DNA from 3 places in the Streptomyces sp. SM18 genome. Region 2 is predicted to be linked to each of the others. Evidence: riboswitches for the same ligand, from Rfam matches in the RefSeq annotation. Region 2 holds a riboswitch; each other region holds the start of a gene.

What was found. Region 2 has a riboswitch for thiamine pyrophosphate ahead of thiO (glycine oxidase ThiO). Riboswitches for the same ligand answer to the same signal wherever they lie in the genome.
Region 1: linked by a shared signal. The riboswitch ahead of thiC (phosphomethylpyrimidine synthase ThiC) and the one ahead of thiO (glycine oxidase ThiO) in region 2 are both predicted to bind thiamine pyrophosphate.
Region 3: linked by a shared signal. The riboswitch ahead of B9S64_RS24235 (thiamine ABC transporter substrate binding subunit) and the one ahead of thiO (glycine oxidase ThiO) in region 2 are both predicted to bind thiamine pyrophosphate.

What each region holds. Positions count from the first base shown of each region.
Region 1 is NZ_CP029342.1:3,694,104-3,704,419, reverse strand. It holds gene B9S64_RS16560 (LacI family DNA-binding transcriptional regulator) at 376-1,488, shown strand; gene B9S64_RS16555 (metallophosphoesterase) at 1,648-2,721, shown strand; gene B9S64_RS16550 (hypothetical protein) at 2,903-3,724, shown strand; gene B9S64_RS16545 (DUF4241 domain-containing protein) at 4,033-5,220, opposite strand; gene thiC (phosphomethylpyrimidine synthase ThiC) at 5,569-7,437, opposite strand; TPP riboswitch at 7,430-7,563, opposite strand; gene B9S64_RS16535 (YibE/F family protein) at 7,635-8,990, shown strand; gene B9S64_RS16530 (SsgA family sporulation/cell division regulator) at 9,029-9,466, opposite strand; gene B9S64_RS16525 (IclR family transcriptional regulator) at 9,568-10,316, opposite strand, start outside.
Region 2 is NZ_CP029342.1:1,653,003-1,663,318, reverse strand. It holds gene B9S64_RS07370 (class II 3-deoxy-7-phosphoheptulonate synthase) at 73-1,419, shown strand; gene B9S64_RS07365 (bacterioferritin-associated ferredoxin) at 1,585-1,821, shown strand; gene bfr (bacterioferritin) at 1,831-2,310, opposite strand; gene B9S64_RS07355 (sulfite oxidase-like oxidoreductase) at 2,464-3,096, shown strand; gene B9S64_RS07350 (deoxyribonuclease IV) at 3,170-4,045, opposite strand; gene pknB (Stk1 family PASTA domain-containing Ser/Thr kinase) at 4,045-5,964, opposite strand; gene B9S64_RS07340 (thiazole synthase) at 6,090-6,884, opposite strand; gene thiS (sulfur carrier protein ThiS) at 6,887-7,156, opposite strand; gene thiO (glycine oxidase ThiO) at 7,153-8,361, opposite strand; TPP riboswitch at 8,359-8,472, opposite strand; partial or broken gene B9S64_RS34905 (hypothetical protein) at 8,527-8,823, shown strand; gene B9S64_RS07320 (NAD(P)/FAD-dependent oxidoreductase) at 8,833-10,056, shown strand; gene B9S64_RS07315 (Rv2175c family DNA-binding protein) at 10,150-10,316, shown strand, end outside.
Region 3 is NZ_CP029342.1:5,332,993-5,343,308, forward strand. It holds gene pyrH (UMP kinase) at 1-553, shown strand, start outside; gene frr (ribosome recycling factor) at 669-1,226, shown strand; gene B9S64_RS24225 (phosphatidate cytidylyltransferase) at 1,226-2,314, shown strand; gene rlmN (23S rRNA (adenine(2503)-C(2))-methyltransferase RlmN) at 2,464-3,570, shown strand; TPP riboswitch at 3,670-3,785, shown strand; gene B9S64_RS24235 (thiamine ABC transporter substrate binding subunit) at 3,857-4,951, shown strand; gene B9S64_RS24240 (iron ABC transporter permease) at 5,011-6,624, shown strand; gene B9S64_RS24245 (ABC transporter ATP-binding protein) at 6,627-7,658, shown strand; gene B9S64_RS24250 (hypothetical protein) at 7,677-8,840, opposite strand; gene B9S64_RS24255 (ABC transporter ATP-binding protein) at 8,822-9,559, opposite strand; gene B9S64_RS24260 (aspartate aminotransferase family protein) at 9,809-10,316, opposite strand, start outside.

The DNA.
Region 1 (10,316 bases), 2.0 Mb from region 2:
GGATTGGAGGCCTCTGCGAATGGTGCGTGCCCGAAATCTCCTCGCGCGCGGGGCCGTACCGGCCGCGGACCGGTCCGGCTCGGGTCCGGCGCCGTCCGCCGCCGGGCCGGAGCAGGGGGCGCAATCCGGTTCCGGCGCGCGCCGGTGGCTCACTCCGTGGTGCGCATCCCTCGAAGAGGTGAGTTGAGGCCGCTGCGCGTCCGGGGCCATGCAACAGGCACTCACTCCCCGGCGCGTGAATCCTCATCCAGAAATGGCACAACTTCCTTCACTTGCAAGGCATTTAGCACTTAACGATCATGCAGAAACGTGCCTGTCGATGTAGGCATATGCGACCGGCCCTACCCGCCTCCGGAGCCCTACTATCGGCTCGCCATGACAGCAGCAGGGAAGCACCAGGTGAGCCGGACAGAGACGCCCCGGCGCAGCGGCCGGCAGGGACGGGCGGGCATCCGCGACGTCGCGGCGGCGGCCGGCGTCTCGATCACGACGGTCTCCGACGCCCTCAACGGCAAAGGCAGACTGCCGGACGCCACCCGTCGCCATGTCCGCGAGGTCGCCGAGCGCCTGGGCTACCGTCCGTCGGCCGCGGCCCGCACCCTCCGCACGGGCAAGTCAGGCCTCATCGGGCTGACCGTGACCACGTACGGGGATGAACCTTTCACCTTCACCGAGTTCGCGTACTTCGCGGAGATGGCCAGAGCCGCCACCTCGGCGGCGCTGGCCCGCGGTTACGCGCTCGTCATCCTCCCCGCCACCTCCCGCCACGACGTCTGGTCCAACGTGGCACTCGACGGGACGGTGGTGATCGACCCGTCCGACCAGGACCCCGTGGTCACGGAGCTGGTCCGGCAGGGCCTGCCCGTCGTCTCGGACGGCAGGCCGGCCGGTTCGCTGCCGGTGACCGCCTGGGTCGACAACGACCACCGGGCGGCCGTGCTCGACCTCCTCGACCATCTCGCCGCGGCGGGGGCCCGCCGTATCGGGCTGCTGACCGGCACCACGACCGACACGTACACCCGCCTGTCCACCACCGCCTACCTCCACTGGTGCGAGCGGGTCGGCCAGGACCCGGTCTACGAGTCCTACCCGGCCCACGACCCCTGTGCGGGCGCGGTCGCGGCCGACCGCCTGCTGGCCCGCCCGGACCGCCCGGACGCCGTCTACGGCCTGTTCGACCCCAACGGGACGGATCTGCTGGCCGCCGCCCGCCGCTACGGGCTGCGCGTCCCCGAGGACCTGCTGTTGGTGTGCTGCAGCGAGTCCACGGTGTACGCGACGACCGAACCCCCCATCACGACGCTCTCGCTCAAACCGCGCCGCATCGGCACGGCGGTCGTCCAGCTCCTCATCGACGCCATCGAGGGGGTCGAACACGACGGGCCGCTGGAGCGGGTGATACCGACCGAGCTCATCGTGCGGACGTCCTCGCAGCGCCGGCCGCCCCGGACGACGGTCAGCGCGCCACGCTCACCCGCCGGGGACTGACCGGTGCATTCCGGACCAATTGACCGGTGAACTCCGAGTGCGTCCGGATTCACCACCCCTGGTGCGTCACACAGCACGATCCGCATTCCTATGATGGGCGCACGACACCGCGGACCACCTCTACCAGGCAGGGCCCGTCAGGTGTACGGCGGCGCGACGGTGGTGGAGGGGTCGATGACTCAGGGGGCCGGTCAGGAACCCGTGGTGCGGACAGCGACGTTGCGCGACTTCCGCGTGCCGCCCTATGCGCAGGCGCCGATGCCCCCGCCCCCGCCGCATCCCGGCAACGTCCCGGTGGGCGACGACCCGCCGGAGGGGTACACCCCCACCGAGCGTGACCTGCCGGTGATCACCCGGGACGGCACCGCCCAGGTGCGGGCCGTGCCGGAGCCGCACCAGGGAGCCGACCCGGCCCGTGGTCCGCTGTACGTCGTCGGTGACGTCCACGGGTACCTGGACGAGCTGCTCGCCGCCCTGCGCGAACAGGGCCTGGTCGACGCCGAGGGCCGCTGGGCGGCCGGCAACACCCGGCTCTGGTTCCTCGGCGACTTCACCGACCGCGGTCCGGACGGAATCGGCGTCATCGACCTCGTCATGCGGCTGTCCGCGGAGGCCGCGGCGGCGGGCGGGTACTGCAAGGCCCTGATGGGCAATCACGAGCTGCTCCTCATCGGCGCCAAGAGGTTCGGCGACACCCCGGTGAACTCCGGCGCGGGCACCGCCACCTTCCAGGCGGCGTGGCTGCTCAACGGCGGTCAGAAGACCGACATGGAGCGGCTCCAGGAGGTCCACCTCCAGTGGATGGCCCGGCTCGACGCGGTCGTCGAGGAGGACGGGCACCTGCTGATGCACTCCGACACGACCGCCTACCTCGACTACGGCTCCACCATCGAAGACGTCAACGACACGGTGCACGCCATTCTCACGCGCCACGACGCGGACGAGTGCTGGGACCTGTTCCGCAAGCTCACCAAGCGGTTCGCCTTCCGGGACGAGGGCGGCGCGGAGGCCGTACGCGAGCTCATGGCGACCTACGGCGGGCAGCGCGTCGTCCATGGTCACAGCCCGATTCCCTATCTGCTCGGCGAGGTCGGCACGGAGGACGGCGAGCACAGCCCGCGCACCGTGGTGGACGGCCCGCACGTGTACGCGGACGGGCTGGCCATCGCCATGGACGGCGGCGTCACCATGGCCGGAAAGCTACTGGTCGTCCAACTCCCCCTGCATGACTGACGCTCGACGGGGAAGTTCCCTCACGACCTGACCGCACCGGCCGCCGGGCCTATTTCCGGAAACCCCCTGTCACGTCCTGCCGTAATCGCTCTACCATCGGCGTACCAGTAGCAGGCTCTCCTCCGTTTCCGCCGATCCGCCCGGCAGCCCGGCCGGATCAGGCCCGACGGAGCATCGGGGGATGCACATGAACAGCGCTCCGCACCTGCTGAGCGAGGACCGGCCCGAATACGAGCGGATCCTCGCCGACGCACTGCGTCATGCTCGTGAACACCCGGACCTCGACGGGGTCGGGGACCATCTCAACGCGGAACAGCTCCGGACGATGGCGCTCGACGCCACCGCCCTGATCACCGCCGCGGCCGCCCCCGAGTACGAGCACTACGTGCGCGTCCGGGGCGAACTGCGCGGCCCGGACGGGGTGTCGGAGAGGGACCTGGTCCTCGGATCCGTCCAGGACGACGGGGCCGGGGCCGGCACCCTCGCGGTGATCGCCGCGCTGGCTCCGGTGCTCGCGGGGACCGCCGCCGTGATATTCCTGCTGGTCGGCTATCTGCTGAAGGCGTTCAGCCCGTCGCTGTCCTTCGCCGGGACCATGGTCGCGGCCGGGTGGTTCTTCGCCGCGGTCGCCGCGGCCGCGACACTGGCCGCCGCGATCGGCCTCCTCGTCACCGCGTTGCGCAACGGCTCGACCGCGCTGCCCGCCATGGAGGACGACGAGGAGGAACTGCCCGAGGACGTGGCCCGCGCCCGGGAGGCCTGGCGCCATGCCCTGCTGGAGCGCGGCATCCTGCCGTTCCTGCGGGATGCCCTGGCCGACCCGACCGCAGGGCCCGCGGCCCGTGTCCCGCACCGGTCGGCACACCGCATCCCCAAGATCGGCTACAGCAGGCCGGACTTCTCGGGCCCGCAGGACGGTCCCTCGGCCGGGCCCCGCCCGACGTTCACCAGCCCGGACTTCACCAGCCCGGACTTCGGGGGCTCGGAGCACCAGCCGGAGTGATCCGGACGCGGCGGTGCCTCCCGGACGTGGACAGTTCCACAGGCGGCGGCCCGCCGCTCTCAGAGGCAACGGCCGGGCTTCACTCCTCCGGTGGGCGGCCCGGCAGACGGGCCGCCCGGCGCCGGTGCGGGTGACCGGTTCAGTCCATGACCGGCAAACGGACGCGGTCACCCGCCGCCGCGTACTCCCCGGACGTCCGGGCCTTCCCCGTCTCGGCCCCGGTCCGGTCCGCCCTCGTGCTCACGCCGGACGTCGTGCGAGAGCTTCAGGGAGCGGACATCTCACCCGCAGGCCGAGTGGGCGCATGGTCAAACCACCTTCAAGCCGGGCAGCCAGGCCACCTGGACGACCACGCAGGCGACGCCTCCCGACGCATCCAGGCCCACCCATACCGAGTGGGTCCCGTCACCGTCGGTCGCGAACGCGAGCAGGTCCGCACGCGCCTCCTCGTCCACGGTCCGCAGGAAGAAGCCGCTGTCGGGGTCGAGATCCTCGCCCGCGTCCGGATCGTTGTCCGCCATGGCTCGTCGGTAACGGTCCTGGAGGACGGGCCACGCTCCGGCATCCGCGAAACAGCCGGTCGCCCCGCCCGTGTCGAACCCGTACGCGTGGCCGTCGCGCAGCAGTCTGAGATCGTCCCCTTCCCCCAGAGCCATCGCCCAGGACTTGACGGGCTCATCACTCACCCGCAGCCGGACCGCCGGCGAATCGGTGCGCTCGACCCACGTGTCCTCGAACTCGCAGTGGTACCCGGAGCCGATCTGCGCCGTTTCCAAGGGATAGGTGCCCGGCGGGATCTCGATCGTGATCCTCGGCCGTCCGTCGCCGAGCGGGTCGTCCACCGCCAGCCGGCCGCTGGGCACCCGCAGTCGCGGACCGGCATCCGGCTCCAGGACCACCGTGTTCTCCCGGTGGTCGCCGGTGGTGATCCGGGTGCCGGGCGAGAACAGGGCGGTGAGGCCGCCCGGACCGCCCGGTCGCGGCGGCGACCACGGATCCCCGGCCGGTCCGGGGCCGGTCTTGGTGAACGGCGCAGCCGCGCACCGTATCGAGCCGACGACACCGCACCTGTCGGGAGAGAACAGCGGCCAGCTGCCGAACTCAGGCCGCCGCAGCCACCTTTCGCCCTCAGCGAGGTCCGGCACCGTCACCGTCATGGGCCCCGTGTCTCCTTCCGGTCTGCGCGACAGCGAGCCCCTTCCCCCCGGAAACAGCTCCAGAACCGTCCGGTCGCTGGACCGTTCGAACTCCGGCACCTCGGGACCCGCGTAGACCCAGCGCTCGGTGTACCTGCGCAACAAGCGGTCCTCGTCCAGCAGCCGCAGTTCCAGGTGCTCCACCCGCCGTCCATGCTCGTCGTACACCCACACCCCGGCGTAGTGGTCACGCCAGGACACCAGACGGACCTCGAACGGCCCCGCGCTCCCGGCGGCCCGGTACGCCACGACGTACGGCAGGCCCGCCGAGTCCCGCGCCCATGCCTCCTGCGGGCTCAACGGCCCGACCTCAGCACCCGCCCGGAAATCCCACCCCTCGGCATGGCTCATCTCGACCACCGGACCGCCCACCTGTACGCCTCCCCGACTCCGTGCCGAGCACGTTACCGAAGCGCACTGACAGCGACGGGAGCGACCGACAGCCGGAAGGCACGCACCACCGGGCCGAACCGCGCGCGAGGTCGCTCGGCCCCAATCCCCGGCGCCGGGCTGCTGAGCCGGGCGACAGCGTGACGGAGCATCCACCTGGTGACGGACGACGCCGGCAAGCCGTTCGCGGTGGGTTTCGCGGAGGCGGGCCGGCCAGGACCGGTGTCCTGGCGGGCCCCCTCCAGCGAGGCGGCCAGGTCAGTCGGCCGGCCCGCCGCCCGTCTCCGCGAGCGGCAGATAGACGCGGTTGCCCGCCGCCGCGAACTCCTCGGACTTCCGGGCCATCCCCGCCTCGATCTCGGCCTGGTCCGCCCCGTGCTCACGCCGGATGTCGTGCGAGATCTTCATCGAACAGAACTTCGGCCCGCACATCGAGCAGAAGTGCGCGGTCTTCGCCGGTTCCGCGGGCAGCGTCTCGTCGTGGAACTCCCGCGCCGTGTCCGGGTCGAGCGCCAGGTTGAACTGGTCCTCCCAGCGGAACTCGAACCGCGCGTCGGACAGCGCGTCGTCCCACTCCTGCGCCCCGGGGTGGCCCTTGGCGAGGTCGGCCGCGTGGGCGGCGATCTTGTAGGTGATGACGCCCGTCTTGACGTCGTCCCGGTTGGGCAGCCCCAGGTGCTCCTTCGGCGTGACGTAACAGAGCATCGCCGTCCCCCACCAGGCGATCATCGCCGCCCCGATGCCCGAGGTGATGTGGTCGTACGCGGGTGCCACATCGGTGGTCAGCGGGCCGAGCGTGTAGAACGGCGCCTCCTCGCAGATCTCCTGCTGGAGGTCGATGTTCTCCTTGATCTTGTGCATCGGGACGTGCCCCGGCCCCTCGATCATCGTCTGCACACCGAACCGCTTGGCCACGGAGTTGAGCTCACCCAGCGTCCGCAGCTCGGCGAACTGCGCCTCGTCGTTCGCGTCGGCGATGGAACCGGGGCGCAGGCCGTCGCCGAGGGAGTACGTCACGTCGTAGGCCGCGAGGATCTCGCAGAGCTCCTCGAAGTGCTCGTACAGGAAGGACTCCTGGTGGTGGGCGAGGCACCAGGCCGCCATGATCGACCCGCCCCGGGAGACGATGCCCGTCTTGCGGCGGGCGGTCAGCGGGACGTACGGCAGCCGTACGCCGGCGTGCACCGTCATGTAGTCGACGCCCTGTTCCGCCTGCTCGATCACGGTGTCCTTGTAGATCTCCCAGGTCAGCTCCTCGGCGTGGCCGTCCACCTTCTCCAGCGCCTGGTAGAGCGGGACGGTCCCGATCGGAACGGGGGAGTTGCGCAGGACCCACTCGCGGGTGGTGTGGATGTTGCGGCCGGTGGACAGGTCCATCACCGTGTCGGCGCCCCACCGGGTCGCCCAGGTCATCTTGTCCACCTCCTCCTCGATGGAGGAGGTGACCGCGGAGTTGCCGATGTTGGCGTTGACCTTCACCAGGAACCGCTTGCCGATGATCATCGGCTCGATCTCCGGGTGGTTCACGTTGGCCGGCAGCACCGCCCGGCCCGCCGCGATCTCCTCGCGGACGACGTCGGGCGCGACGTCCTCCCGGATCGCGACGTACTCCATCTCCGGGGTGATCTCGCCGCGGCGGGCGTAGGCGAGCTGGGTGACCGGCCGGCCGTCGCGACCGCGGCGGGGGCGGCGCGGCCGTCCGGGGAAGACCGCGTCGAGGTTGCGCAGACCTCCGCGCGGCGAGGTGTGCTTGAGCCCGTCGTCCTCGGGGCGCGCGGGGCGTCCCTCGTACTCCTCGGTGTCCCCGCGGGCGACGATCCAGTTCTCCCGCAGGGGCGCGAGCCCCCGGCGGACATCGGTCCCGGTGGCGGGATCGGTGTACGGCCCCGACGTGTCGTAGAGCGTCACGTCCTTGCCGTTGGTGAGGTGCACCTGACGGACCGGCACCCGGAGGTCCGGGCGCGAGCCCTGGACGTACCCCTTGTGCCAGCCGATGGACTTCCCGTCCTCGCCCGCCGGAGCATTCCGCACATCCGGGGTCTTTCGCGCGTCAGGCACTTTCCGTGTGTCAGGCGCCTTCTGCGCATTCTGCTTCGAGGCAGGCGTGCGTGCGTCCGCTGTGGTCATGAGACCTACTCCCTACGCCGGCATTACCCGGTAACAGGTTCGGCGGTCGGCGCAGCGTGTCCCGTACGGATATACGGAGGTCAGCGCCCTCTCAGCCCGGTGCTCCGAGCTCCCGCGTGTGCAAAGGTGTCTCCACGCTAGCCTCCCGTCTGGCGTGCTGGCCAGAGGGCCTCCCCTCTTCTTGGGATGATCGCGGGGTGACGTCCCCACACAGCGCACCCGACCCCCACGACCCCGCTCCGGGCAGCACGCAGAGCCATGCGCATGCCCACACGCACAGCCACGGTCCGGCCGCACCGGTCTCCACACATCTGCGCAAGGTCATCGCGGCCGTGCTCATCCCCTTCGCCACCGCGGTCCTCGTCGGGATGGTGGCGCTCTGGCCCGGCGGGGCCCCGGCCCACGAACGCACGGGCGTCGGCTTCGACCGGCAGACCCAGGACGGCCGGGTGGTGAAGGTCGTCGCGGTCGACTGCGCCGACGTGAACGCCGGGCAGGTGCCGCCGACCGGCGACACCTCGACGCCGTCCGGGCGTGAGGCCGTCGCCGAGCAGACGGGCTCGTGCAAGAAGGCCACGGTCGAGGTGACGACCGGCAAGGACAAGGGCCGCACGTTCGTCGAGATCATCCAGCCCGACGCGACCCGGAAGCTGAAGCAGGGTCAGGGGGTGGTCGTGGCGTACGCGCCCGACGCGCCCCGCGACCTCCAGTACTCGGTGACGGACGTCGACCGTTCGTTCCCGATGGCCCTGCTGGCCGGAATCTTCGCCCTGGCGGTGGTCGGCGTGGGCAGACTGCGCGGACTCATGGCGCTGATCGCCCTCGCGGTCTCGTTCGCGGTGCTCACGCTGTTCATCCTGCCGGCGATCCTGCAGGGTTCGAACCCGCTGCTCGTGGCCGTCGTCGGGGCCAGCGCGATCATGCTGATCGCCCTCTACACCTGCCACGGGCTGACGGCCCGTACCTCCGTCGCCGTCCTCGGCACACTCATCTCACTGGTGCTGATCGGCCTCCTGGGCTCCCTCTTCATCGGCTGGGCGAGCCTGACCGGCAACACCGACGACAACACCGGCCTGATCCACGGGCTGTACCCGGAGATCGACATGAGCGGCCTGCTGCTGGCCGGTGTCATCATCGGATCGCTCGGCGTGCTCGACGACGTGACCGTCACCCAGACGTCGGCGGTCTGGGAACTGCACCAGGCGGACCCCACCATGGGGGTCCGGCGGCTGTACAAGGCCGGTATCAGGATCGGCCGCGACCACATCGCCTCGGTCGTCAACACCCTCGTGCTCGCGTACGCGGGCGCGGCGCTGCCCCTGCTGCTGCTCTTCTCCATCGCGCAGAGCAGCGTCGGAGTGGTGGCCAACAGCGAACTGGTCGCCGAGGAGATCGTCCGGACGCTCGTCGGGTCGATCGGGCTGGTCGCCTCGGTGCCGGTGACGACCGTGCTCGCCGCCCTGGTGGTCTCCGCGGACCGCACGGGGCTCGGCGCGGAAGCCGGAGCTCCTGCACCCGTACGGACCGGGAGGGGCCGACGCCGCAAGACGTGAGCACGCGGGCTCACGGACGCAGCGGTGCCCTCGCCCGTTCAGCCCGCGTTCTGCTCCTTGGCGAGGATGCGGCCCAGGGCCTCTTCCAGACTGCCGTCGAAGTCACCCAGCGTGTGCTCCTGTCCCAGTGGTACCAACTTGTCCGTCCGGTCGAGAAATGCCACAAGAGGTGCTGTGCCGGCCCGGAAGAGCGCACGGTCGGCGCCCACCTGGAGCCGGATGTGTACGTCCGAGAGACCCTCGGGTTCGGTCGGGGCAATGTGCACATCGCCGTCGCCACTCGGGCTGTTGAGCCCGTCCAGCAACAACTCACGACCGAACGCCCAGGTGACGGGGGCGTCACCGGGCAGGTGGAAGGTCATGCGGATCGCATACGGATCGCTGACCTCGTACCGGAGCTCCACCGGAATACGGAACGAGAGTTCCTCCGAGACGAGGAAGCTCATCATGACCTCTGCTTGAACCGACTCGCGCATCGTTCAACCCCGCAGTAGATGAAACTGGCCAGGAATGATCCCCCATGGCCCTATTGACGCCATCGTGATGCACGCGATAGCAGATCACAAGGAGTGATTTTTCAGATACTGATAGAGAACACGAACGAGCGCAAGAACGTGGTTACTTCGCAGCGTAGTTGTTCGATCGCAGCGAGCAACCGTTCTTCTTGCTCCAGGGGGAGCGAAACGGCCATCGCCGCGACAGCGGGGCCCACCGTGATCGGGATGGCCGCGCACACCGTCCCCAGCGCGTACTCCTGACGCTCGACGACGGGTTCCGTCCGCTTCATCGAGCGCAGCCGCGCGAGGAACGTCCGGCGGTCCCGTACGGAGTAGCGCGTCAGCTGCCGGACCGGATACCGGTCGAGATGGTCCTCGCGCCCCCGCTCGTCGAGCTGCCCCAGCAGGCACTGGCCGAGCGCGTGGGCATGCCCGGTCTCCCGGAAGGCGGCCCACTCGCGCACGGAGGGCACAGCCGGGCTGTCGGCCACCGCGACCAGTTCGATCTCGCCGTCCCGGTAGAGGGCGCAGTACACAGGGGCGCCGATCACGTCGGCCCAGTGGGCGAGGGAGTCCACGATGACGCCGGGCCGGGAGGCGGAGGCCCGGCCGCCGGCCAGCTTCTCGGTGGCCGCGCCGAACAGGAACACCCCGTTCTCCCTGCGGAGATAGCCCTCGTGGGTCAAGGTGCGCAGCAGGTGATAGGCGGTGGGAAGAGGAAGTCCCGCCTCCCGCGCCAGTTGCTTCGCGGGGGCGCCCTCCCGATGGGTGCCCACAGCCTCCATCAGTCTCAGCGCCCGCTGAACCGATCCGATCAATGTCGGGACAG
Region 2 (10,316 bases):
CGAGCGCGCGTCTCACTTACTGAGCGCCCGGATGGACGCCCTGTCCGACCCCGTAATGTGGGGGAGGTGACCGTGAACGCCAATACCTCCGTCGCCGGTGGCCACACCTGGCGAGACCTTCCCGCGGCGCAGCAGCCCGAGTACCCGGATGCCGAGGCACTGCGCGATGTGATCGCGGACCTCGAAACCTATCCGCCGCTCGTCTTCGCGGGCGAGTGCGACCAGCTGCGCGCCCGCCTGGGAGCCGTCGCCAAGGGCGAGGCGTTCCTGCTCCAGGGGGGCGACTGCGCCGAGGCCTTCGACGCCGTGTCGGCCGAGCACATCCGCGCCAAGCTCAAGACGCTGCTCCAGATGAGCGCCGTCCTGACCTACGCGGCCTCGGTGCCCGTCGTCAAGATCGGCCGGATCGCGGGCCAGTACTCCAAGCCGCGCTCCAAGCCGACCGAGACCCGCGATGGCGTGACCCTGCCGACCTACCGCGGCGACTCGGTCAACGGCTTCGCGTTCACCGAAGAGGACCGTGTCCCGGACCCCGAGCGGCTGAAGCGGATGTACCACGCGTCCTCCTCCACGCTCAACCTCGTCCGCGCCTTCACCACCGGCGGGTACGCGGACCTGCGCCAGGTGCACGCCTGGAACCAGGACTTCGTGAAGTCCTCGCCGTCCGGGCAGCGTTACGAGGCGCTGGCCCGCGAGATCGACAACGCGCTGAACTTCATGGAGGCCTGCGGCACGGACCCGGCCGAGTTCAAGGCGGTCGAGTTCTACGCCTCGCACGAGGCGCTGCTGCTGGACTACGAGTCGGCGCTCACCCGCACCGACTCGCGCACCGACCTGCTCTACGACACCTCCGGCCACATGGTCTGGGTCGGCGAGCGCACCCGCCAGATGGACGGCGCGCACATCGAGTTCGCCTCGAAGATCCGCAACCCCATCGGCATCAAGCTCGGTCCCACGACCACCGTCGACGAGGCGCTCGGCTACATCGACCGCCTCGACCCGGAGCGCGAGCCGGGACGGCTCACCTTCATCGTCCGCATGGGCGCCGACAAGGTCCGCGACAGGCTGCCCGAGCTGGTCGAGAAGGTCACCGCCTCCGGTGCCGCCGTGGTGTGGGTGACCGACCCGATGCACGGCAACACCTTCGAGGCCGCCTCCGGCCACAAGACGCGCCGCTTCGACGACGTCCTGGACGAGGTCAAGGGCTTCTTCGAGGTGCACAAGGCCCTCGGTACGCACCCGGGCGGCATCCACGTCGAACTCACCGGCGACGACGTCACCGAGTGCGTCGGCGGCGGTGACGAGATCTTCGTGGACGACCTGCACCAGCGGTACGAGACGGCCTGCGACCCGCGCCTGAACCGCAGCCAGTCCCTCGACCTGGCCTTCCTGGTCGCCGAGATGTACCGCGACCAGTAGGCGCGGCGCACCTCGCGCGGTACGACGGTGGGGCACGGATCCATGTGATCCGTGCCCCACCGTCCGTACCGGGCTTTCACCGACCAGGGGTGACGAGTAAGGTAAGGCATGCCTCACCGAAACGTCGGGACGGCGCCGCGACCGACCCGTCGGGAGGTGTACCGCATGTTCGTCTGCTCCTGCTTCGGCATCACCGAGCAGCAGGTCGAGCAGCATGCGGCCGACGGCGCGTGCACACCCCGCCAGATCGCGTCCGCCTGCAAGGCCGGCACCGACTGCGGTGGCTGTGTCCGCCGGATCCAGGCGCTGCTGGGCCGTGGCGAGAGCCCGCGCCGGGAGCCGCTCGCCCCCCGCGCCCGGTCCGCCGCGACCGCGGTCACCGGGCTCCGCGACGCCGCCTGAGGCCGTGGATCAGAGCTCGACCTGCTCGATGACCTGGGCGAGGTAGAGCGGTTCCCCGAGCTTCTCGATCAGTTCCAGCTGGGTGTCGAGGTAATCGATGTGGTGCTCCTCGTCCTCCAGGATCCGCTCGAAGATGTTGGCGGACGTGATGTCGCTCTTGGCGCGCATCAGGTCGACGCCGCGCCGCAGCCGGTCGATCGCCTCGACCTCGACCTGGCGGTCCGCCTCGAACATCTCGGTGACGGTCTGGCCCACCCGTACATGGAAGAGCCGCTGGTAGTTGGGCAGTCCGTCCAGCAGCAGGATCCGGTCGGTGAGGATCTCCGCGTGCTTCATCTCGTCGAACGACTCGGCCCGGGTGTGTTTGGCGAGCTTCGTCCAGCCTCGGTGATCCTGCATCTTCGCGTGCAGGAAGTACTGATTGATGGCGGTCAATTCGGCGGTCAGCTGTTCGTTCAGGAACTCGAGGACCTCGGGGTCGCCCTGCATCGTCAAGGCTCCTTCCAACCGATGGGCGGGCACGTGTGCGCGCATCCTCGCACCGCGCTTCCCGGCCGTCCAGTAAGTGCATGCTTAGTATGGATTGTCCGGATCGACTCTCCGTGGTCATGACCACCCCCGCCTGTCTGTCACCATGGAGGTATGGACCAGCCGGAAAGCCGGGAACGCGGCACAGCGGAGCAGTCCGGACTTCCGCCGGGCCAGCGGCTGCAACGCGGCTGGCCGGTCACGCATTACGGTCCCGTGCCCACCTTCAGACCGGAGCGCTGGGAGTTCCGCGTCTTCGGTGCCACGGCGGACGGCGACAAGCATTGCTGGAACCATCGTGAATTCAGCGAGCTGCCGTTCTCGACCGTGGTCGCCGACCTGCACTGCGTGACGAAATTCAGCATGCTGGGCGCGGAATGGGGTGGTGTGCGCGCCCGCGAGATCGTGGAACTCGCGCCGCCCGCGCCCGAGGTCAGCCATGTGATGGTGTGGGCCGAATACGGCTTCAGCTCCAATGTCAGACTGGCCGACTTCCTTTCCGACCGGACCCTCTTCGCCACCCACAAGGACGGCGAACTGCTCACCGCGGAACACGGTTTCCCGCTGCGTCTGATCGTGCCCCATCTGTACGCGTGGAAGGGCCCGAAATGGGTCCGCGGTATCGAGTACATGACGGCCGACCGCCGTGGTTTCTGGGAAGAGCGCGGATACCACAACATCGGCGATCCCTGGAGCGAGCAGCGCTATTCCTACCAGGAGGAGCCCGGGGACGGCCCCGAGCTCTGAGACCCGTACCGGCTCGGCGGCGGGGGCCGTGCGCCGTGGCGGGCCGACGTCCCGAGATCCTCGGACTCGCGCCTCAAGGGCGGTCCCGGAGGCCCTTCAGCCGGGCCACGTCCGCCGTGTGCCCCTCCGTGCCGCCAGGCGTCTCGATGACCAGCGGTACGCCGTCGGTCGCGGGGTGCGCGAACAGCTCGCGGAACGGCTCGGCCCCGATGTGGCCCGCCCCGATGTTCGCGTGGCGGTCCTTGTGCGCGCCCACCACGTCCTTCGAGTCGTTGGCGTGGATCAGCTTCAGCCGGCCCTCGCCCACGGTGTCCACCAGCAGGTCCAGCGTCTGCCGCATCCCGGCGGGGCCCGTCAGGTCGTGGCCCGCCGCGTAGATGTGGCAGGTGTCCAGGCAGACGCCGAGCTTGGGATGGGAGTCCAGGGCCTCGAAGTACGGGCCGAAGTCCCAGGTCCGGGAGCAGAGCGAGGAGCCCTGCCCGGCGGTCGACTCCAGCAGCAGGAACGGGTCGTCGTCGTGGGTCAGCTCGTCCAGCAGCGGCCTGAGCCGCTCGCGCACCTGGGCCAGCGCCACCTCGCGCGGGCGCCCGCCGGTGGCCGAGCCGGTGTGGACCACCACACCGAGGGCGCCGATCTCCCGGGCCCGGCGCAGCGAGTGGCGCAGCGACCGCACCGAGTTGTCCACCGTCGCCTCGGTGTGCGAGCCGAAGTTGATCAGATACGGGGCGTGGACGTACGCCGGTATCGACTCCTGGTGGCACCGGGACCGGAACAGCTCGTCCTGGGCCGGATTTCCGGGCGGGGTGGCCCAGCCGCGCGGATTGGCCACGAAGACCTGCACGGCCTCGGCCGCCAGCTCCCGCGCGTAGCCGAGGCCGGTCTTCGCGAGGCCGCCGGCCACCGGCACATGGCCGCCGACGGGGTTGCGCGTGGAGGGTGTGGTCCGCACTAGAACGCCTTGGTCCTGATCGTGACGGTGGAGCCCTCGGCGGCCTTCTCGCCGCCCTTGACGGACTGGCTCGCGACCTTGTCGCTGAAGGAGAGCAGCGGGCGGTCGACCTTGACCTCGAAGCCCGCCTCCTCCAGGGTGTCCCGGGCCTCGTCCACGTCGCTGCCGGTCACGTCGGGGACCTCGACCATGCGCGGCCCCTTGGAGACCGTCAGTTCGACGGTGTCGCCCTTCGCGGCCTCGGCCCCGCCGCCCGGCGCCTGCTTCGCGACCTCGCCCGCGGCCTCGGGCGCCTCGATCCGGTCGGGGAGGACCTTCGCCTTCAGCCCGGCCTCGGCCAGCTCCGCCGTGGCGTCCTCGACGTCGAGGCCCGTGACGTCGGGGACGTCGACCGGGGCGCCCTTGCTGACGACCAGGGCGACCCCCGACCCGGCGTGCCGCTCGGTGCCGACCGGGGGATCCGTGCGGACGACCTCGCCCCGCGCGACCTCCTCGCTGAACTCCCGGGTCACCATCCCCTGTTCGAAGCCCGCCTCCTTGAGCTGCCGCCGGGCGTCGGGCAGCGGGAGCCCCTCGACGTCGGGCACCTTCAGGACCTCCGGACCGCGCGAGATGACCAGCTTCACCGAGCCGTTGCCCCGGATCCGCTCGCCCGACGCGGGGTCGCTGCTGATCACCGTCCCGCGCTCGACCGTGTCGCTGTAGGCGCGCTCGACGCCCTTCAGGCCCAGACCGGCGTCGGTGAGCCGCTCCTGCGCCGCCTTCTGGGTCTGGCCCAGCAGGGAGGGCACCTGGGTGAACTGCCCGGAGTTGATGTACCAGACACCCGAGCCCACGCCCAGCACCAGCAGCAGGGCGAGGAGCGCGGCGAACATCCCCCGGCGGCGGTCGAGGGCGAACCGTCCGCCCCGGCGCGGCCGGGACGGGGGTCCGTCCGGGGGCATCTCCAGCCGGCTGGTGTGGTGCGCCGTGCCCTGACCCTCCGGGATCACCCGGGGGATCACACTCGTACGGTCCTCGGCGGCGTCGTGGGTGCCGGCGACGGCCTGCGGGGGCATCGCGTCCAGCTGCTCCTCGGTGAGGGCCGCCCGCGCCTCACGGGAGCGGGCGAGCAGCGCCACCGCGTCGGAGGGCCGCAGCTCGGGGTCCCGGGCGGTGGCCTCGGCCACCAGCGCGTCCAGCCCGGCCGCCAGCCCCGGCACCGCGCCGGACGGGGCGGGGACGTCCTCGTTGAGGTGCTGGTAGATGACCTGGGCGGCGGTGTCCCCGGTGTGCGGCTTGGAACCGGTGAGCATCTCGTACAGCACGACACCGCAGGCGTACACGTCGGAGCGGGTGTCGGCCGAACCGTGCTCGATCTGCTCGGGGGCGAGATAGGAGACGGTGCCCAGCAGCGACCCGGTGGTGTCCGTCACGGTGCCCACGGCCCGTACGAGACCGAAGTCGGCGACCTTCACCCGGCCGTCGTCGCCTATCAGGACGTTCTCCGGCTTCATGTCGCGGTGCACGAACCCCGCCCGGTGGGCGGCGCCGAGGGCGGCCAGGACCGGCTCCAGGATGTCCAGGGCGGCCCGGGGCTGGAGCGCGCCGCGCTCGCGCAGCACGTCGCGCAGGGTGCACCCGGCGACGTACTCCATCGCCAGATACACGTACGCGCCCTGCGCGCCCTGGTCGAAGACGCCCACCACGTTGGGGTGGGCGAGCCTGGCCACCGACTTGGCCTCACGGATGAAGCGCTCGACGAACGCGACGTCGGTCGCCAGCGTCGGGTGCATCACCTTCAGGGCGAGCACCCGGTCGAGCCGCGTGTCCATGGCCCGGTAGACCGTGGCCATACCGCCGACGGCGATGCGTGCGTCGATGCGGTAGCGGCCGTCGAGCAGCTGCCCGACGAGGGGGTCCTGGAGGGTCGTGTCCACGGGGTGAGTCTACGAGCCGCCACCGACACCCCGGACGCCCCGGTGGCGCTCCGGGGCCGTTCTGCGACGCAGCCGTGACAGGGACACATGGATGCCGTGACCGGGGCGGCGTCCCGGAGGCGGTCTCAGAAGGCGGGGCGCTCCGGGTCCAGCACCGCCCGGCCGTCCACGGGCGAGGAGGCCTCGGCGAAGTACCGGCGCGGGATGCGGCCCGCCCGGTACGCGAGACGGCCCCCGTCCACCGCGTGCCGCATCGCCGCCGCCATCAGCTCCGGCTCCTGGGCCCGGGTCACCGCCGAGGCGAGCATCACGGCCGCGCACCCCAGCTCCATCGCCAGCGCCGCGTCCGACGCGGTCCCCGCACCGGCGTCGAGGATCACCGGGACCTGGGCCTGTTCGGTGATCAGCTGGAAGTTGTGCGGATTGCGGATGCCGAGCCCGGAACCGATGGGGGAGCCGAGCGGCATGACCGCCGCGCACCCGACGTCCTGGAGCTTCCGGGCCAGCACCGGGTCGTCGTTGGTGTACGGCAGGACGGTGAAGCCCTCGTCGACCAGGATCTCCGCCGCGTCCAGCAGCTCGACCGGATCGGGCAGCAGGGTCCGCTCGTCGGCCACGACCTCCAGCTTCACCCAGTCGGTCCCCAGCGCCTCACGGGCCAGCCGGGCGGTCAGCACGGCCTCACCCGCGGTGAAGCAGCCCGCGGTGTTCGGCAGGACCCGGATGCCGAGCCGGTCCAGGACGGAGAGGACCGAGCCCTGGACCGTCGGGTCGAGACGGCGCATCGCCACGGTGGTCAGCTCCGTGCCCGAGGCGATCAGGGCCCGCTCCAGCACCTCCAGGCCGGGGGCCCCGCCGGTCCCCATGATCAGCCGGGAGGAGAACGCCGTGGAGCCCAGCGTGAACAGGTCGTCGGACACGGTCAGCCTCCCTGGACGGCGGTGAGGACCTCGACGCGGTCGCCCTCGGCGAGCGTGGTGGCGGCCCACCGGCCGCGGGGCACGACGGCCTCGTTGACCGCGGCGGCCACCCCGGAGTGCGCGGAGGTCAGACCGGCCACCAGGGCCTCCAGCGTGGTACCGGCCGCGACGGCGCGGCGCTCCCCGTTGACGGAGACGGAGACGGAGACGGAGACGTCGGCGGGCGAGGTGGTGGCCGTGACGGGCGTGGCGGGCGTGGCGGGCTCGGTCATGCGGGCTGCTCCTGGTGCGCGGATGGGTGTACGGACGTACGGACGGGCTCACGGGAGCCCGTGGCGGCGAACCGGGCCGGTGTGAACGGCTGGGCCAGCTCCGGGACCTCACCCGTCGTCAGCAGCGTGGCCATCACCTCGCCGGTGACCGGGGTGAGCAGCACCCCGTTGCGGTGGTGGCCCGTCGCGAGATGCAGCCCCGGCAGGGCGGTCGGACCCAGCAGCGGGGCGTTGTCCGGCGAGGCGGGGCGCAGGCCGGCCCGGGTCTCGGTCAGCGGCAGCTCGGTGATGCCGGGCACCAGCTCATGGGCGTCGCGCAGCAGCTCGTAGACCCCGCCCGCGGTGACCGTGACGTCCCAGCCCATCTCCTCACTGGTCGCGCCGACGACCAGCTCACCGTCGGCGCGCGGGACGAGATAGACGTGGCTGCCGCGCACCACGGCCCGCACGGTCCGGCTGAGGAAGGGGGCGTACACCGGCGGAACCCTCAGCCGGAGCACCTGCCCCTTGACCGGCCGGACCGGCGGCAGCACCTCCTCGGGCAGCCCCGCGAGCCGGCCGCTGAGACTGCCCCCGGCGAGGACGACCTGGTCCGCGTCCAGCCGGGCGCCGTCCGCCAGGACCACGCCCGCCGCCCGGCCGGCGGTGACGGACAGCCGCTTCGCCCAGCCGCGCCGGAAGACGACCCCGGCCCGCTCGCACGCCGTGACCAGGGCCGCGGTCAGCCGCCGGGGATCGACCTGGTGGTCGCCGTCGACCCGCAGCCCCCCGCGCACCCCCGGGGCGAGCATCGGCTCAAGACGGCGGCACTCCCGCCCGCTCAGCCATTCCGACGCCAGACCCGACCGCCGCTGCAACGCGTGCAGCTCCCGCAGATGGGCCCGGTCGTCGGTGTCCAGCGCGACCGACAGGGTGCCGCACGCCCGGAACCCGGTCCCCCGGCCGCTCGCCTCCTCCAGCTCGGCCACGAACGCCGGATAGCGTGCGGCGGAGGCGACGTTGAGGCCGAGCAGCATCTGCTCGCCGTGATGGAGCTCGGTGACGGCGGCCAGCATCCCGGCCGCGACCTGGGCGGCCCCGCCGCCCGGCTCCGGGTCGGCCACCGTGGTGCGCAGCCCCCGCTGCGCCGACCGCCAGGCCGTCACCAGACCGATGAGGCCCCCACCGACGACCAGGACGTCGGATCCGTCCGCGGCTCTACCCATGGGCGTCCAGCCCCTCCCTTCGCCGGCATGACCCGGATCAGGTTGTTGACGGTCGGAGGCCGGTCAGCCTCCCTCTCAGCCCGGTGCGTCCGGGCTCCCGCGAGTGCCTTACCTCGGCCACCCTAAGCCCCGCCGCCCCACGCCTGTAAGGGAGCCCTCCGCCGTGGCCCGTTCACCCGACGGACTCGTCCTGACGCCCGTCGCCGACGGGTCATCCGGTACGCGGGCGGTGACATCGCGCGCGGCCACCTCGTCGGCACCCGGGACGCCGACACCCTCGACTTCAGGTACGTCCAGCTCGGGCACGACGGGACGACCTCGCCGGGGCACTGCCCGTCCACCGTCACCGAGCTTCCCGACGGACGGGTACGGCTGACCGAACGGTGGACCTGGGAGTCCCGGGAGGGTGGCGGGACGAGCGTGGTGGAGGAGCCCGCCGACCGAGGGCCGTCATCTCGTTAGGGTGGAGGCGTGAGCGAGCAGCAGACGCGGCCGACGCAGCCGCAGCACGTCGTGGTCGTCGGCGCCGGCATGGCCGGGGCGCAGACGGCCGTGGCCCTGCGCGAAGAGGGCTTCGCGGGTTCCGTCACCCTGATCGGCGCCGAACCCCATCAGCCCTACGACCGGCCCCCGCTGTCCAAGGCGGTCCTGCTCGGCACGGCCGAGGACCCCGCCTTCGACATCGACTTCGAGGAACTGCGCGTCACCCTGTGCCTGGGTGTGCGGGTGACCGGTCTGCGCGCCGACGCGCGGGAGGTGGACACCGATCGCGGGCCCGTGGGCTACGACGCCCTGGTGCTGGCCACCGGCGCCGAACCCGTCGTCCTGCCCGGCACGCACGACGTGCCCGGCGTCCACCTGCTGCGCACCCTCGACGACGCCACGCGGCTGCGGCCCGTCCTGGAGCGGAGCCACGACGTCGTGGTCGTCGGGGCCGGGTGGATCGGCGCGGAGTTCACCACCGCCGCCCGCGCCGCCGGCTGCGCGGTCACCGTGGTCGAGGCGGCGGACCACCCCCTGGCGGGCACCCTGCCCGCCGAGGTCGCCGCCCCGATGGCCGCCTGGTACGCCGAGAGCGGGGCCGAACTCCTCACCGACGCCCGGGTCGACCGGGTCGTGCCGGGCGCCGTCCACCTCGCGGACGGCCGGGAGATCCCCGCCGGGGCCGTGGTCGTCGGCATCGGCGCCAGGCCCGCCACCCGCTGGCTGGAGGGCTCCGGGGTCGCGCTCGGCCCGGACGGATCGGTCACCGCCGACGCCACCCTGCGCACCTCGCTGCCCGACGTCTACGCCGTCGGCGACTGCGCCTCCTTCCCGTCCGCCCGCTTCGGGGAGCGGCTGCTCGTCCACCACTGGGACAACGCCCTCCAGGGCCCCAGCACGGCCGCCGCCGCGATCACGACGGGCCGGGCGCCGGTGTACGACCCGGTGCCCTACTTCTGGTCCGAGCAGTTCGACCGCTTCGTGCAGTACGCCGGCCACCACACCGCCACCGACACGCCGCTGTGGCGCGGCACCCCCGACGACCCGGCCTGGACCGTGTGCTGGCTGCGTGACGGCGTCCTGACCGCGGTGCTGGCCGTGGGCAGACCGCGTGACCTCACCCAGGGCCGCAAGCTCGTCGCGGCCGGGGCGCGGATCGATCCGGCGCGGGCGGCGGACCCCTCCGTACCCCTGCGGTCGGCGGCCCTGTAGGGACCCGCCGACGGCCCCGTACGGGACACGGGACGCGCCCCGTACGGTCGGCCCGGCTACCGGCTGTCGGTCCCAGATGGCACGCTTGTCCCTGTGACCGAGATTGACGCAAAGATCGATGCTCTCGTCCCCGACTGGCTCCACCTTCCCGACATCGCGGAAATGCTCGATGTCGAGGTGACGCGCGTCCGGCAGCTGGTCAAGGAGGGCCAGCTGATCGCCGTACGACGTGGTGAGAACCGGACGCTCCAGGTGCCTGC
Region 3 (10,316 bases), 3.7 Mb from region 2:
CGAGCTCCAGCAGCGCGGAATGGACCGGGCACGGTCCGACTACATGGGCATGCTCGGCACGGTCATGAACTGCCTGGCGCTCCAGGACTTCCTGGAGAAGGAGGGCATCGACTCACGCGTCCAGACCGCCATCACCATGGGTCAGGTAGCCGAGCCGTACATCCCGCTCCGCGCCGTACGGCACCTGGAGAAGGGACGCGTCGTGATCTTCGGCGCGGGCATGGGGATGCCGTACTTCTCCACCGACACCACCGCCGCCCAGCGCGCCCTGGAGATCGACGCCGAGGCGCTGCTCATGGGGAAGAACGGGGTGGACGGGGTCTACGACTCCGACCCGCGCACCAACCCCGAGGCGGTGAAGTTCGACGCGCTGGAGTACGGCGAGGTGATCACCCGTGACCTCAAGGTCGCCGACGCCACCGCCATCACGCTCTGCCGTGACAACGCACTGCCGATCCTCGTCTTCGAGCTGACCGCGGAGGGCAATATCGCCCGCGCGGTCAAGGGTGAGAAGATCGGCACGCTGGTGAGCGGCGAGAGCACCCGGGCCTGACGGCCCACAGGATGGACAACGGCCTGCCGGTCGGACACCGTGCAGGTGAGGACGCGACGCAGGATCCGCAGGGCCCGACGATGCCGGGTCCACCCAAGACACGCAGGAGCACGTGGTGATCGAAGAAATCCTCCTCGAAGCCGAGGAGAAGATGGAGAAGGCCGTCGTGGTCGCCAAAGAGGACTTTGCCGCGATCCGCACCGGCCGTGCGCACCCGGCGATGTTCAACAAGATCGTCGCCGACTACTACGGCGCGCTGACCCCGATCAACCAGCTGGCCTCGTTCTCGGTCCCCGAGCCGCGGATGGCCGTGGTGACCCCGTTCGACAAGACCGCCCTGCGCAACATCGAACAGGCGATCCGCGACTCCGACCTCGGCGTCAACCCGAGCAACGACGGCAACATCATCCGCGTGACCTTCCCGGAGCTCACGCAGGACCGCCGCAAGGAGTTCATCAAGGTCGCCAAGAACAAGGCCGAGGACTCCAAGATCTCGATCCGCGCCGTCCGCCGCAAGGCCAAGGAGTCGCTGGACAAGCTCGTCAAGGACAAGGAGTCCGGCGAGGACGAGGTCCGCCGCGCGGAGAAGGAGCTCGACGACACCACGGCGAAGTACGTCGCCCAGGTGGACGAGCTGCTCAAGCACAAGGAAGCCGAGCTGCTCGAAGTCTGATGAACGACTCCTCCTGGGGCGCCCCGCAGGGAGCCGGCTACCGGGGCGCGCCCGAGATGGGGGCCGCCCCGGCGGGTCCCGCCCACGATGTGCACGGCGCCCAGCAGACTCGGCCCATGCCCATCGTGCCGGACGTTCCCGACGAAGGTAGAGCCGCCGACGACCGCGACGACCGGAACAGGGACGCCACACACGTCAGCGGCCCCCTGTTCCGCGACGAGAGGCCGCAGGAGCCCATGTCCGCCCCGACGCCCCCGCCCCCGCCGCAGAAGAAGCGCGCGGGGCGGGACCTGCGCGCCGCCATAGGGGTCGGGGTCGGGCTCGGCGCCGTCGTCATCGGCTCGCTGTTCGTGGTGAAGGCCGTCTTCGTCGGCGTGGTCGTGCTGGCGGTGGTGGTCGGACTCTGGGAACTCACCTCCCGGCTCAAGGAGCGCAAGGGCATCGACGCCCCGCTCGTCCCGCTCGCCGTCGGCGGCGCCATGATGGTGGTCGCCGGCTACGTGTGGGACGCGCAGGGCGCCTGGATCGCCATGGCGCTCACCGCGCTCGCGGTGCTCGTGTGGCGGATGACGCGGCCGCCCGAGGACTACCTCAGGGACGTCACGGCGGGGGTCTTCGCCGTGTTCTACGTGCCGTTCCTCGCCACGTTCGTCTCCATGATGCTCAGCGCGGACGACGGCGCGTGGCGGGTGCTGGTCTTCCTGCTGCTCACGGTGGTCAGCGACACCGGTGCGTACGCGGTGGGCTGGCGCTTCGGCACGCACAAGCTCGCCCCCCGGATCAGCCCCGGCAAGACCCGGGAGGGCCTGTTCGGCGCGGTGGCCTTCGCGATGGTCGTCGGCGCGCTCTGCACGCAGTTCCTCATCGACGGCGGGCGGTGGTGGCAGGGGCTGCTGATGGGCCTCGCGGTGGCCGCCAGCGCCACGCTCGGCGACCTCGGTGAGTCCATGATCAAGAGGGATCTCGGGATCAAGGACATGGGCACGCTGCTGCCGGGCCACGGCGGCATCATGGACCGGCTCGACTCCCTGCTGCCCACGGCGCCGATCGTCTGGCTGCTGCTGGTGGTGTTCGTGGGTTCCGGCTGACGGCCGCCCCCGACAGCCCACACCTGAGGTCCGCCGCTCCCGGAGCGGCGGACCTCAGGCACGTACCGGCGGCCGCGGAAGGCCCGTCCCACGAGGGCGAACGCCGGGCGGAGTGAGTACCCCGGCGTGTCTGCCACACTGGAAGAACCATGCCTAAGCCCGGAGAACTCACTTTCGTCGCGCCCCGCGGAGCCAAGAAGCCCCCGCGGCACCTCGCCGACCTCACGCCCGACGAGCGCAGGGAGGCGGTCGCCGCGATCGGTGAGAAGCCCTTCCGCGCCAAGCAGCTGTCGCAGCACTACTTCGCGCGGTACGCGCACGACCCGGCCGAGTGGACGAACATCCCCGCCGGGTCGCGGGACAAGCTCGCCGAGGCGATGTTCCCCGACCTGATGTCCGTGGTGCGCCACATCAGCTGCGACGACGACACCACCCGCAAGACCCTGTGGAAGCTGCACGACGGGACGCTCGTCGAGTCCGTCCTCATGCGGTATCCGGACCGGGTGACGATGTGCATCTCCTCCCAGGCCGGCTGCGGGATGAACTGCCCGTTCTGCGCCACCGGGCAGGCCGGGCTCGACCGCAACCTGTCGACCGCGGAGATCGTCCACCAGATCGTGGACGGCATGCGCGCCCTGCGCGACGGCGAGGTCCCGGGCGGGCCCGCGCGGCTGTCCAACATCGTCTTCATGGGCATGGGCGAACCGCTGGCCAACTACAAGCGCGTCGTCGGGGCGATCCGCCGGCTGACCGACCCCGACCCGGACGGGCTCGGGCTGTCGCAGCGGGGCATCACGGTGTCCACGGTGGGCCTGGTTCCGGCCATGCTGCGTTTTGCCGACGAGGGATTCAAGTGCCGCCTCGCCGTCTCGCTGCACGCCCCGGACGACGAGCTGCGCGACACCCTCGTCCCCGTGAACACCCGCTGGAAGGTCCGGGAGGTCCTGGACGCTTCGTGGGAGTACGCGGAGAAGTCCGGCCGCCGGATCTCCATCGAGTACGCGCTGATCCGCGACATCAACGACCAGGCGTGGCGGGGCGATCTGCTCGGCCGGCTGCTCAAGGGCAAGCGGGTGCACGTCAACCTCATCCCGCTGAACCCCACGCCCGGCTCCAAGTGGACCGCGTCGCGGCCCGAGGACGAGAAGGCGTTCGTCGAGGCCATCGCGGCCCACGGGGTGCCGGTCACGGTCCGCGACACCCGCGGCCAGGAGATCGACGGCGCCTGCGGGCAGCTCGCCGCCTCCGAGCGCTGAGCCGGATCCGGCCGGGCCGCGGCGGCCCGGCCGGACGGCCGTGAACCGGCCGACGAGGCGTTTTCCGGCCGGTGTAGCCTGGCCGGGAGATTCAACTTCATATTCCGACAGGGGAGCGCCACAGCGCTGAGAGTGCGGCACCGGACACCGGTCGTCGCAGACCCTCTGAACCTCGCCCGGGTCATTCCGGGTAGGAAGTTCGGACCTTACTCAAGCTGTTGCGCCCTGCCCGCTCACCGAGCGGGCGGGGCCGCGTCTCTTCCTGGTCACCCCCAGGAGGAATCACATGAGCACCACCACGAAGTACGCGGCGACCGCCCTCGCCGCCACGCTCGGCGTCACCGCCCTCGCGGGCTGCGGCAGCTCCGACGACGCCTCCGGGACCGGGAATTCCGGCGGGTCCAAGACCGTCACGCTGGTGAGCCACGACTCCTTCGACGCCTCGGACTCCGTCCTCAAGGCGTTCACGAAGGAGACCGGCTACACGGTCAAGGTCCTCAAGAGCGGTGACGCCGGAGCCGCGCTCAACCAGGAGATCCTGACCAAGGGCTCCCCGCGCGGCGACGTCTTCTTCGGCGTCGACAACACCCTGCTCTCCCGGGCCCTGGACAACGGGCTGTTCACCCCGTACGAGGCGAAGGGCCTCGACCGGGTCGCCCCCGACGTCCAGTTGGACGCGGACAAGCACCGGGTCACCCCCGTGGACACCGGCGACATCTGCGTCAACTACGACGTGAAGTACTTCGCCGACAAGAAGCTCGACCCGCCGGCGTCCTTCGACGACCTGCTGAAGCCCGCGTACAAGGACCTCCTCGTCACCGAGAACGCCGCGACCTCCTCGCCCGGCCTCGGCTTCCTGCTGGGCACCGTCGCCACCTACGGCGACAGCGGCTACCAGGACTACTGGAAGAAGCTGAAGGCCAACGGCGTCAAGGTCGTCGACGGCTGGGAGCAGGCCTACAACGAGGAGTTCTCCGGCTCCGCGGGCGGCAGGAAGGCCGGTGCCGACCGGCCGCTCGTCGTCTCGTACGCCTCCAGCCCGCCCGTCGAGGTGCTGTACGCCGATCCGCAGCCCGAGAAGGCGCCGACCGGGGTCGCCACCGGCACCTGCTTCCGGCAGATCGAGTTCGCCGGACTGCTCGACGGCGCGAAGAACCAGGCGGGCGGGAAGGCACTGCTGGACTTCCTGATCAGCAAGCCGTTCCAGGAGGACATGCCGCTGAAGATGTTCGTGAACCCCGTCGCGAAGGACGCCGCGCTGCCCGAGCTCTTCACCGAGTTCGGCGCGCAGGCCGCGAAGCCCGCGACGGTGGCCCCGGACAAGATCGCCGAGCACCGTGAGCAGTGGGTCCGGTCGTGGTCCTCGATCACCGTGAAGTAGCCGTGCCCGCCGCACGCCGCGGCGGGCGACGGCGGGACGGCGCGCTGCGGCTCGGCCTGATGGCCGTGCCCGTGGCCTTCTTCGCGCTGTTCTTCGCCTACCCCGTCGCGGCGATCGTCGGCCGCGGGCTGAAGGCGGACGGCGCCTGGCAGTGGGGCCGGGCCGGCGAGGTGCTGACCCGGCCGGACCTCCTGGACGTCCTGTGGTTCACTACCTGGCAGGCGCTCGCCTCGACCGCGCTCACCCTGCTGATCGCACTGCCGGGCGCCTATGTCTTCGCCCGCTTCGACTTCCCCGGCAAACAGCTGCTGCGCGCCGTCGTCACGGTGCCGTTCGTGCTGCCCACGGTCGTCGTGGGCACGGCCTTCCTGGCGCTCCTGGGGCGCGGCGGACTGCTCGACGACTTGTGGGGCGTACGGCTGGACACCACGGTGTGGGCGATCCTGCTCGCCCACGTGTTCTTCAACTACGCGGTCGTCGTACGGACCGTCGGCGGTCTCTGGGCGCAGCTCGACCCCCGCCAGGAGGAGGCCGCACGGGTGCTCGGCGCCGGGCGCCTGGCCGCCTGGCGGCGGGTGACCCTGCCCGCGCTGGCCCCCGCCGTGGCCGCCGCCGCGCTGATGGTCTTCCTCTTCACCTTCACCTCCTTCGGCGCCGTCCAGATCCTCGGCGGCCCCTCCTACTCCACGCTGGAGGTGGAGATCTACCGGCAGACCGCCCAGCTGCTCGACCTGCCGACGGCCGCCGTGCTCACCCTGGTCCAGTTCGCCGCGGTCGGCGCGATCCTCGCCGTGCACGCGTGGACCGTGCGGCGCAGGGAGACGGCCCTGCGGCTGGTGGACCCGGCGCAGACCTCCCGGCCGCCCCGCGGCGCCGGACAGCGGGCCCTGCTCGGCGGGGTGCTGCTGACCCTCGCGCTGCTGGTCGTGCTGCCGCTCGGCGTCCTGGTGGAACGCTCCCTGGACACCTCCGGCGGGTACGGCTTCGGCTTCTACCGCGCGCTCCAGTCCGCCGAGGCGAGCGGCTCCACCTTCCTGGTGCCGCCGCTGGAGGCCATCGGGAACTCGCTGGAGTACGCGCTGGCCGCGACCGCCATCGCCCTGGTGATCGGCGGGCTCGCGGCGGCGGCGCTCACCAGGCGCGCCGGGCGGCTGGTACGCGGCTTCGACGCGCTGCTGATGCTGCCGCTCGGCGTCTCCGCGGTCACCGTCGGCTTCGGTTTCCTGATCACCCTGGACAAGCCCCCGCTCGATCTGCGGACGAGCTGGATCCTCGTACCGCTCGCCCAGGCGCTGGTCGGCGTGCCCTTCGTCGTGCGGACCATGCTGCCGGTGCTGCGGGCCGTGGACGAACGGCTGCGGGAGGCCGCCGCCGTCCTCGGCGCCTCGCCGCTGCGCGCCTGGCGGGAGGTGGACCTGCCGCTGGTGCGCCGGGCGGTGCTGGTCGCCGCCGGCTTCGCGTTCGCCGTCTCGCTGGGCGAGTTCGGCGCGACCGTGTTCATCGCACGGCCCGACAACCCCACGCTCCCGGTCGCGGTGGCGCGGCTGCTGGGGCGCTCCGGCGAGCTCAACTACGGCCAGGCGATGGCCCTCAGCACGATCCTGATGCTCGTCTGCGCGGCGTCGCTGCTGCTGCTGGAACGTATCCGCACCGACCGATCCGGGGAGTTCTGAGCATGCTGGCACTGGAGTCGGCCACGGTCAGGTTCGGGAAGCGGACCGCCCTGGACGCGGTGGACCTGGAGGTCGCCGACCACGAGATCGTCTGTGTGCTGGGGCCCAGCGGCAGCGGCAAGTCCACCCTGCTGCGGGCGGTGGCCGGGCTCCAGCCGCTGGACGGCGGCCGGGTGCTCCTCGACGGCCAGGACCAGGGCGCGGTGCCCGTGCACCGGCGCGGGGTCGGGCTGATGTTCCAGGACCACCAGCTCTTCCCGCACCGGGACGTCGCCGCCAACGTCGCCTTCGGGCTGCGGATGCGCGGTGTGCCCCGGGCCGAGCGGGACGACCGGGCCGGTGAACTCCTCGACATGGTCGGCCTGCCAGGCGCCGGACGGCGGGCCGTGGCCGCGCTCTCCGGCGGTGAGCAGCAGCGGGTTGCCCTGGCCCGCGCCCTGGCCCCGAGGCCGAGACTGCTGATGCTGGACGAGCCCCTCGGACAGCTGGACCGGAGCCTGCGCGAACGCCTGGTGGTCGAACTGCGTTCCCTGTTCGGCCGGTTGGGTACGACGGTGCTCGCCGTGACCCATGATCAGGGCGAGGCCTTCGCGCTCGCCGACCGGGTGGTGGTGATGCGGGACGGCCGGATCACCCAGACCGGGAGCCCGCTGGAGGTCTGGCAGCGGCCCGCCTCCGCCTTTGTCGCCCGGTTCCTCGGCTTCGACAACGTGGTGGAGGCGAGCGTCGGCGGGGGCGCGGCGGACACCGTCTGGGGCAAGGTGCCGGTGCCGGACGGCTCGCCCGAGGGCCGGTGCGACCTGCTGGTCCGGCCCGCCGGGGTGCGGATCGGCGCCCCGGACACCGGGCTGCGCTGCACCGTGGGCGTACGGACCTTCCGGGGCCACCACGTCACCGTCCTCCTGTACCCGGACGACGGCCCCGCCCTGGAGGCGGAGTGCACGCTGCGCGACACCCCCGTGGAAGGGGCCGTGGTCGGCGTCGAGTTCGACCCGTCCGAGACCGTGGTGCTGCCCCCGGCCGACCGCCTCTGACCGCGCGGCCCCGGCGGATCAGCCCGCCAGAGGCAGTGCGGCCAGCTCCGCGACCACCCAGGTCAGCGGGGCGAACACGGCCAGCAGCACCGCCGCGCGCAGCGCCGTGGCGGCGCGCAGGGCGGACGGCGGGGCGCCGATCCGCAGCACCGCCTCGGTCGTGCGGGCCCGCGCCTGCTTGGCCTCCAGGGCGGAGGTCAGCAGCGTGGCGCCCGTACAGCCCAGCACCAGCACCGCGCCCAACGCCGTGAGCGGGCCGAACGGGCGCGGCTCGCCGGTGTACAGCACCGACGCGGCGATCACCCCCGACAGCACCGCGCACACGACGCCCAGCGGACGGCCGACGCGGCGTGCCTCGTCCATCAGGACCCGCCCCGCCAGCAGCCGGACGGCCCCGGGGCGCACCGCCTGGAGGAGCTTGCCGCAGAGGTAGGTCACACCGGGGCCGGCCATGGCCAGACCGATCGCCGTGAGGGTCCATCCCACCAGCACGCTCGCCGGGGCGGAGTCGAGCCTGCCGGGCAGCGGGAGCGGGTTGCCCGCCGAGCCCCGGCTGCCGTACGCCTCCACCGCGAGGCCGGCCGCCGCCAGGGCCACGCCCCAGGGCAGCCCCGTCGGCGCGGGTGCCGGGGCGAGCCGCTCCTCGGCCTCCGGGGCGCCGGACGGCGCGCCGGGCCGGGAGCGCAGCGCCAGCCCGCTGGCCGCCGCCGACGCCAGCGGTACCAGCGCCAGCAGCGTCAGGGCCGCGGCGAGGGGCAGCGGGGTTCCGGCGCCCAGGAACGCGGCGGCGCCCCCGTCGAAGGGCAGCCCGGCGAGGTCGCCGCGCAGATGCAGGAAGCAGAGCAGCGCCACCACCGAGCCCAGCGTGGTGGACACCGCCGTGGACACGGCCGCCAGCGCTCCGAGCCGGGCCGGGCCCATGCCGGCGGCGAAGAGCCCCGGCCGCGGCCGGGTGCTGGGGTCCGTACGCGCGATCGCGACGGCCAGCTGGACGGTCGCGGCCAGCGGGACGGCGCACCACAGCAGCCGCAGGACCGAACTCGACGCGTGGGCCGGATGCCCGGAGGCGTATCCGAGGGTGCACAGGAGGAGGAAGCCGACCCCGGCCGACGCGGCGGCCAGCAGCAGCCGCCGCACCAGCACCAGGGGGTGCGAACCGCGGGTCAGACGGAGAGCGAGCACGCCGAGGCGCCTTCCGTGTCGGCCACGGCGGGCAGGGAGACGGTGGTGACGCGGCGGCCGTCCAGCAGACAGACCGTACGGTCGGCAAGGGCGGCGATCTCGGCGTCATGGGTGGCGAGCACGACCGTGATGCCGTGCGAGCGTGCCGCGGTGGTCAGGGTGCGCAGCAGTTGGGCGCGCTCGGCCCGGTGCAGCGTGGCGGTGGGCTCGTCGGCGAAGATCACGGCCGGCGAGGCGGCCAGCGCACGGGCCACCGAGATCCGCCGGCGCTGCGACTGGACCAGGGCGTGCGGCCGCTTCTTCGCGAGCGGGCCGATGTCCAGGCGCTCCAGCCACTCGGTCGCGGCCTTCCTCGCCGCCCGGTGCGAGACGCCCCGCAGCAGCAGCGGAAGCGCCGTGTTCTCCCAGGCGGTGAGCTCCGGTACGAGGTCCGGTTCGGCGCCGATCCAGCCGAACCGGTCGCGGCGCAGCTGTTCGCGCAGCCGGGGACCCATGGTGTGCACCGGGACGCTGTTGAACCAGACCTCGCCCTCCTGGGGCACGAGCTGTCCGGAGAGGCAGTGCAGCAGCGTCGTCTTGCCGCTGCCGCGCGGGCCGGTCACGGCGAGGACCTCGCCGTCGCGGACACCGAGGGAGACACCGCCGAGCCCCGGGGATCCGTTGTGGGAGTGGTGCAGGGAACGTGCCCAGATCACGTCGTTGTCGGGCGGGGCCACCATGCGTACACCTCGGTTCCGGATCAGATTTCCTCATCCCCCGTTCGGGGGAACGGGGACATGGCCGATCGGTCACTCGGCACGCTAGGCAGCCGGACCGGGGTGTCGGGACAGTACGTGGCCCGCACGCCGCCCTTCTCACTCGAACGGGTGAAATTCGCGCCCTGTGGGTGGCAGGACGGTGGCAGGACGGCCGCAGGGCCCCGGCGGTCGGCCGGGGCCCCACGGCCACGTCGTCACGTCGTCACGCCGTCAGAGCTTCGCCCACGCCTCGGTGAGGACGCCGCGCAGGATGCCCTCGATCTCGTCGAACGTCGAACGGTCGGAGATCAGCGGCGGCGCGAGCTGGATCACCGGGTCGCCGCGGTCGTCGGCCCGGCAGTACAGGCCGTTCTCGTACAGCGCGTGGGAGAGGAAGCCGTACAGGACGCGCTCGGTCTCCTCGGCGTCGAACGTCTCCTTGGTCGCCTTGTCCTTCACCAGCTCGATGCCGTAGAAGAAGCCGTTGCCCCGGACGTCGCCGACGATCGGCAGGTCGTGGAGCCTGCTCAGGGTGGTGAGGAAGGCGTGCTCGTTGTCCAGGACGTGCTGGTTGAGGCCCTCGCGCTCGAAGATGTCGAGGTTGGCGAGCGCGACCGCGGCGGAGACCGGGTGGCCGCCGAAGGTGTAGCCGTGCAGGAAGGTGTTGTCGCCCTCGTAGAACGGCTCGGCCAGCCGGTCGGAGATGACACAGGCCCCGATGGGGGAGTAGCCCGAGGTC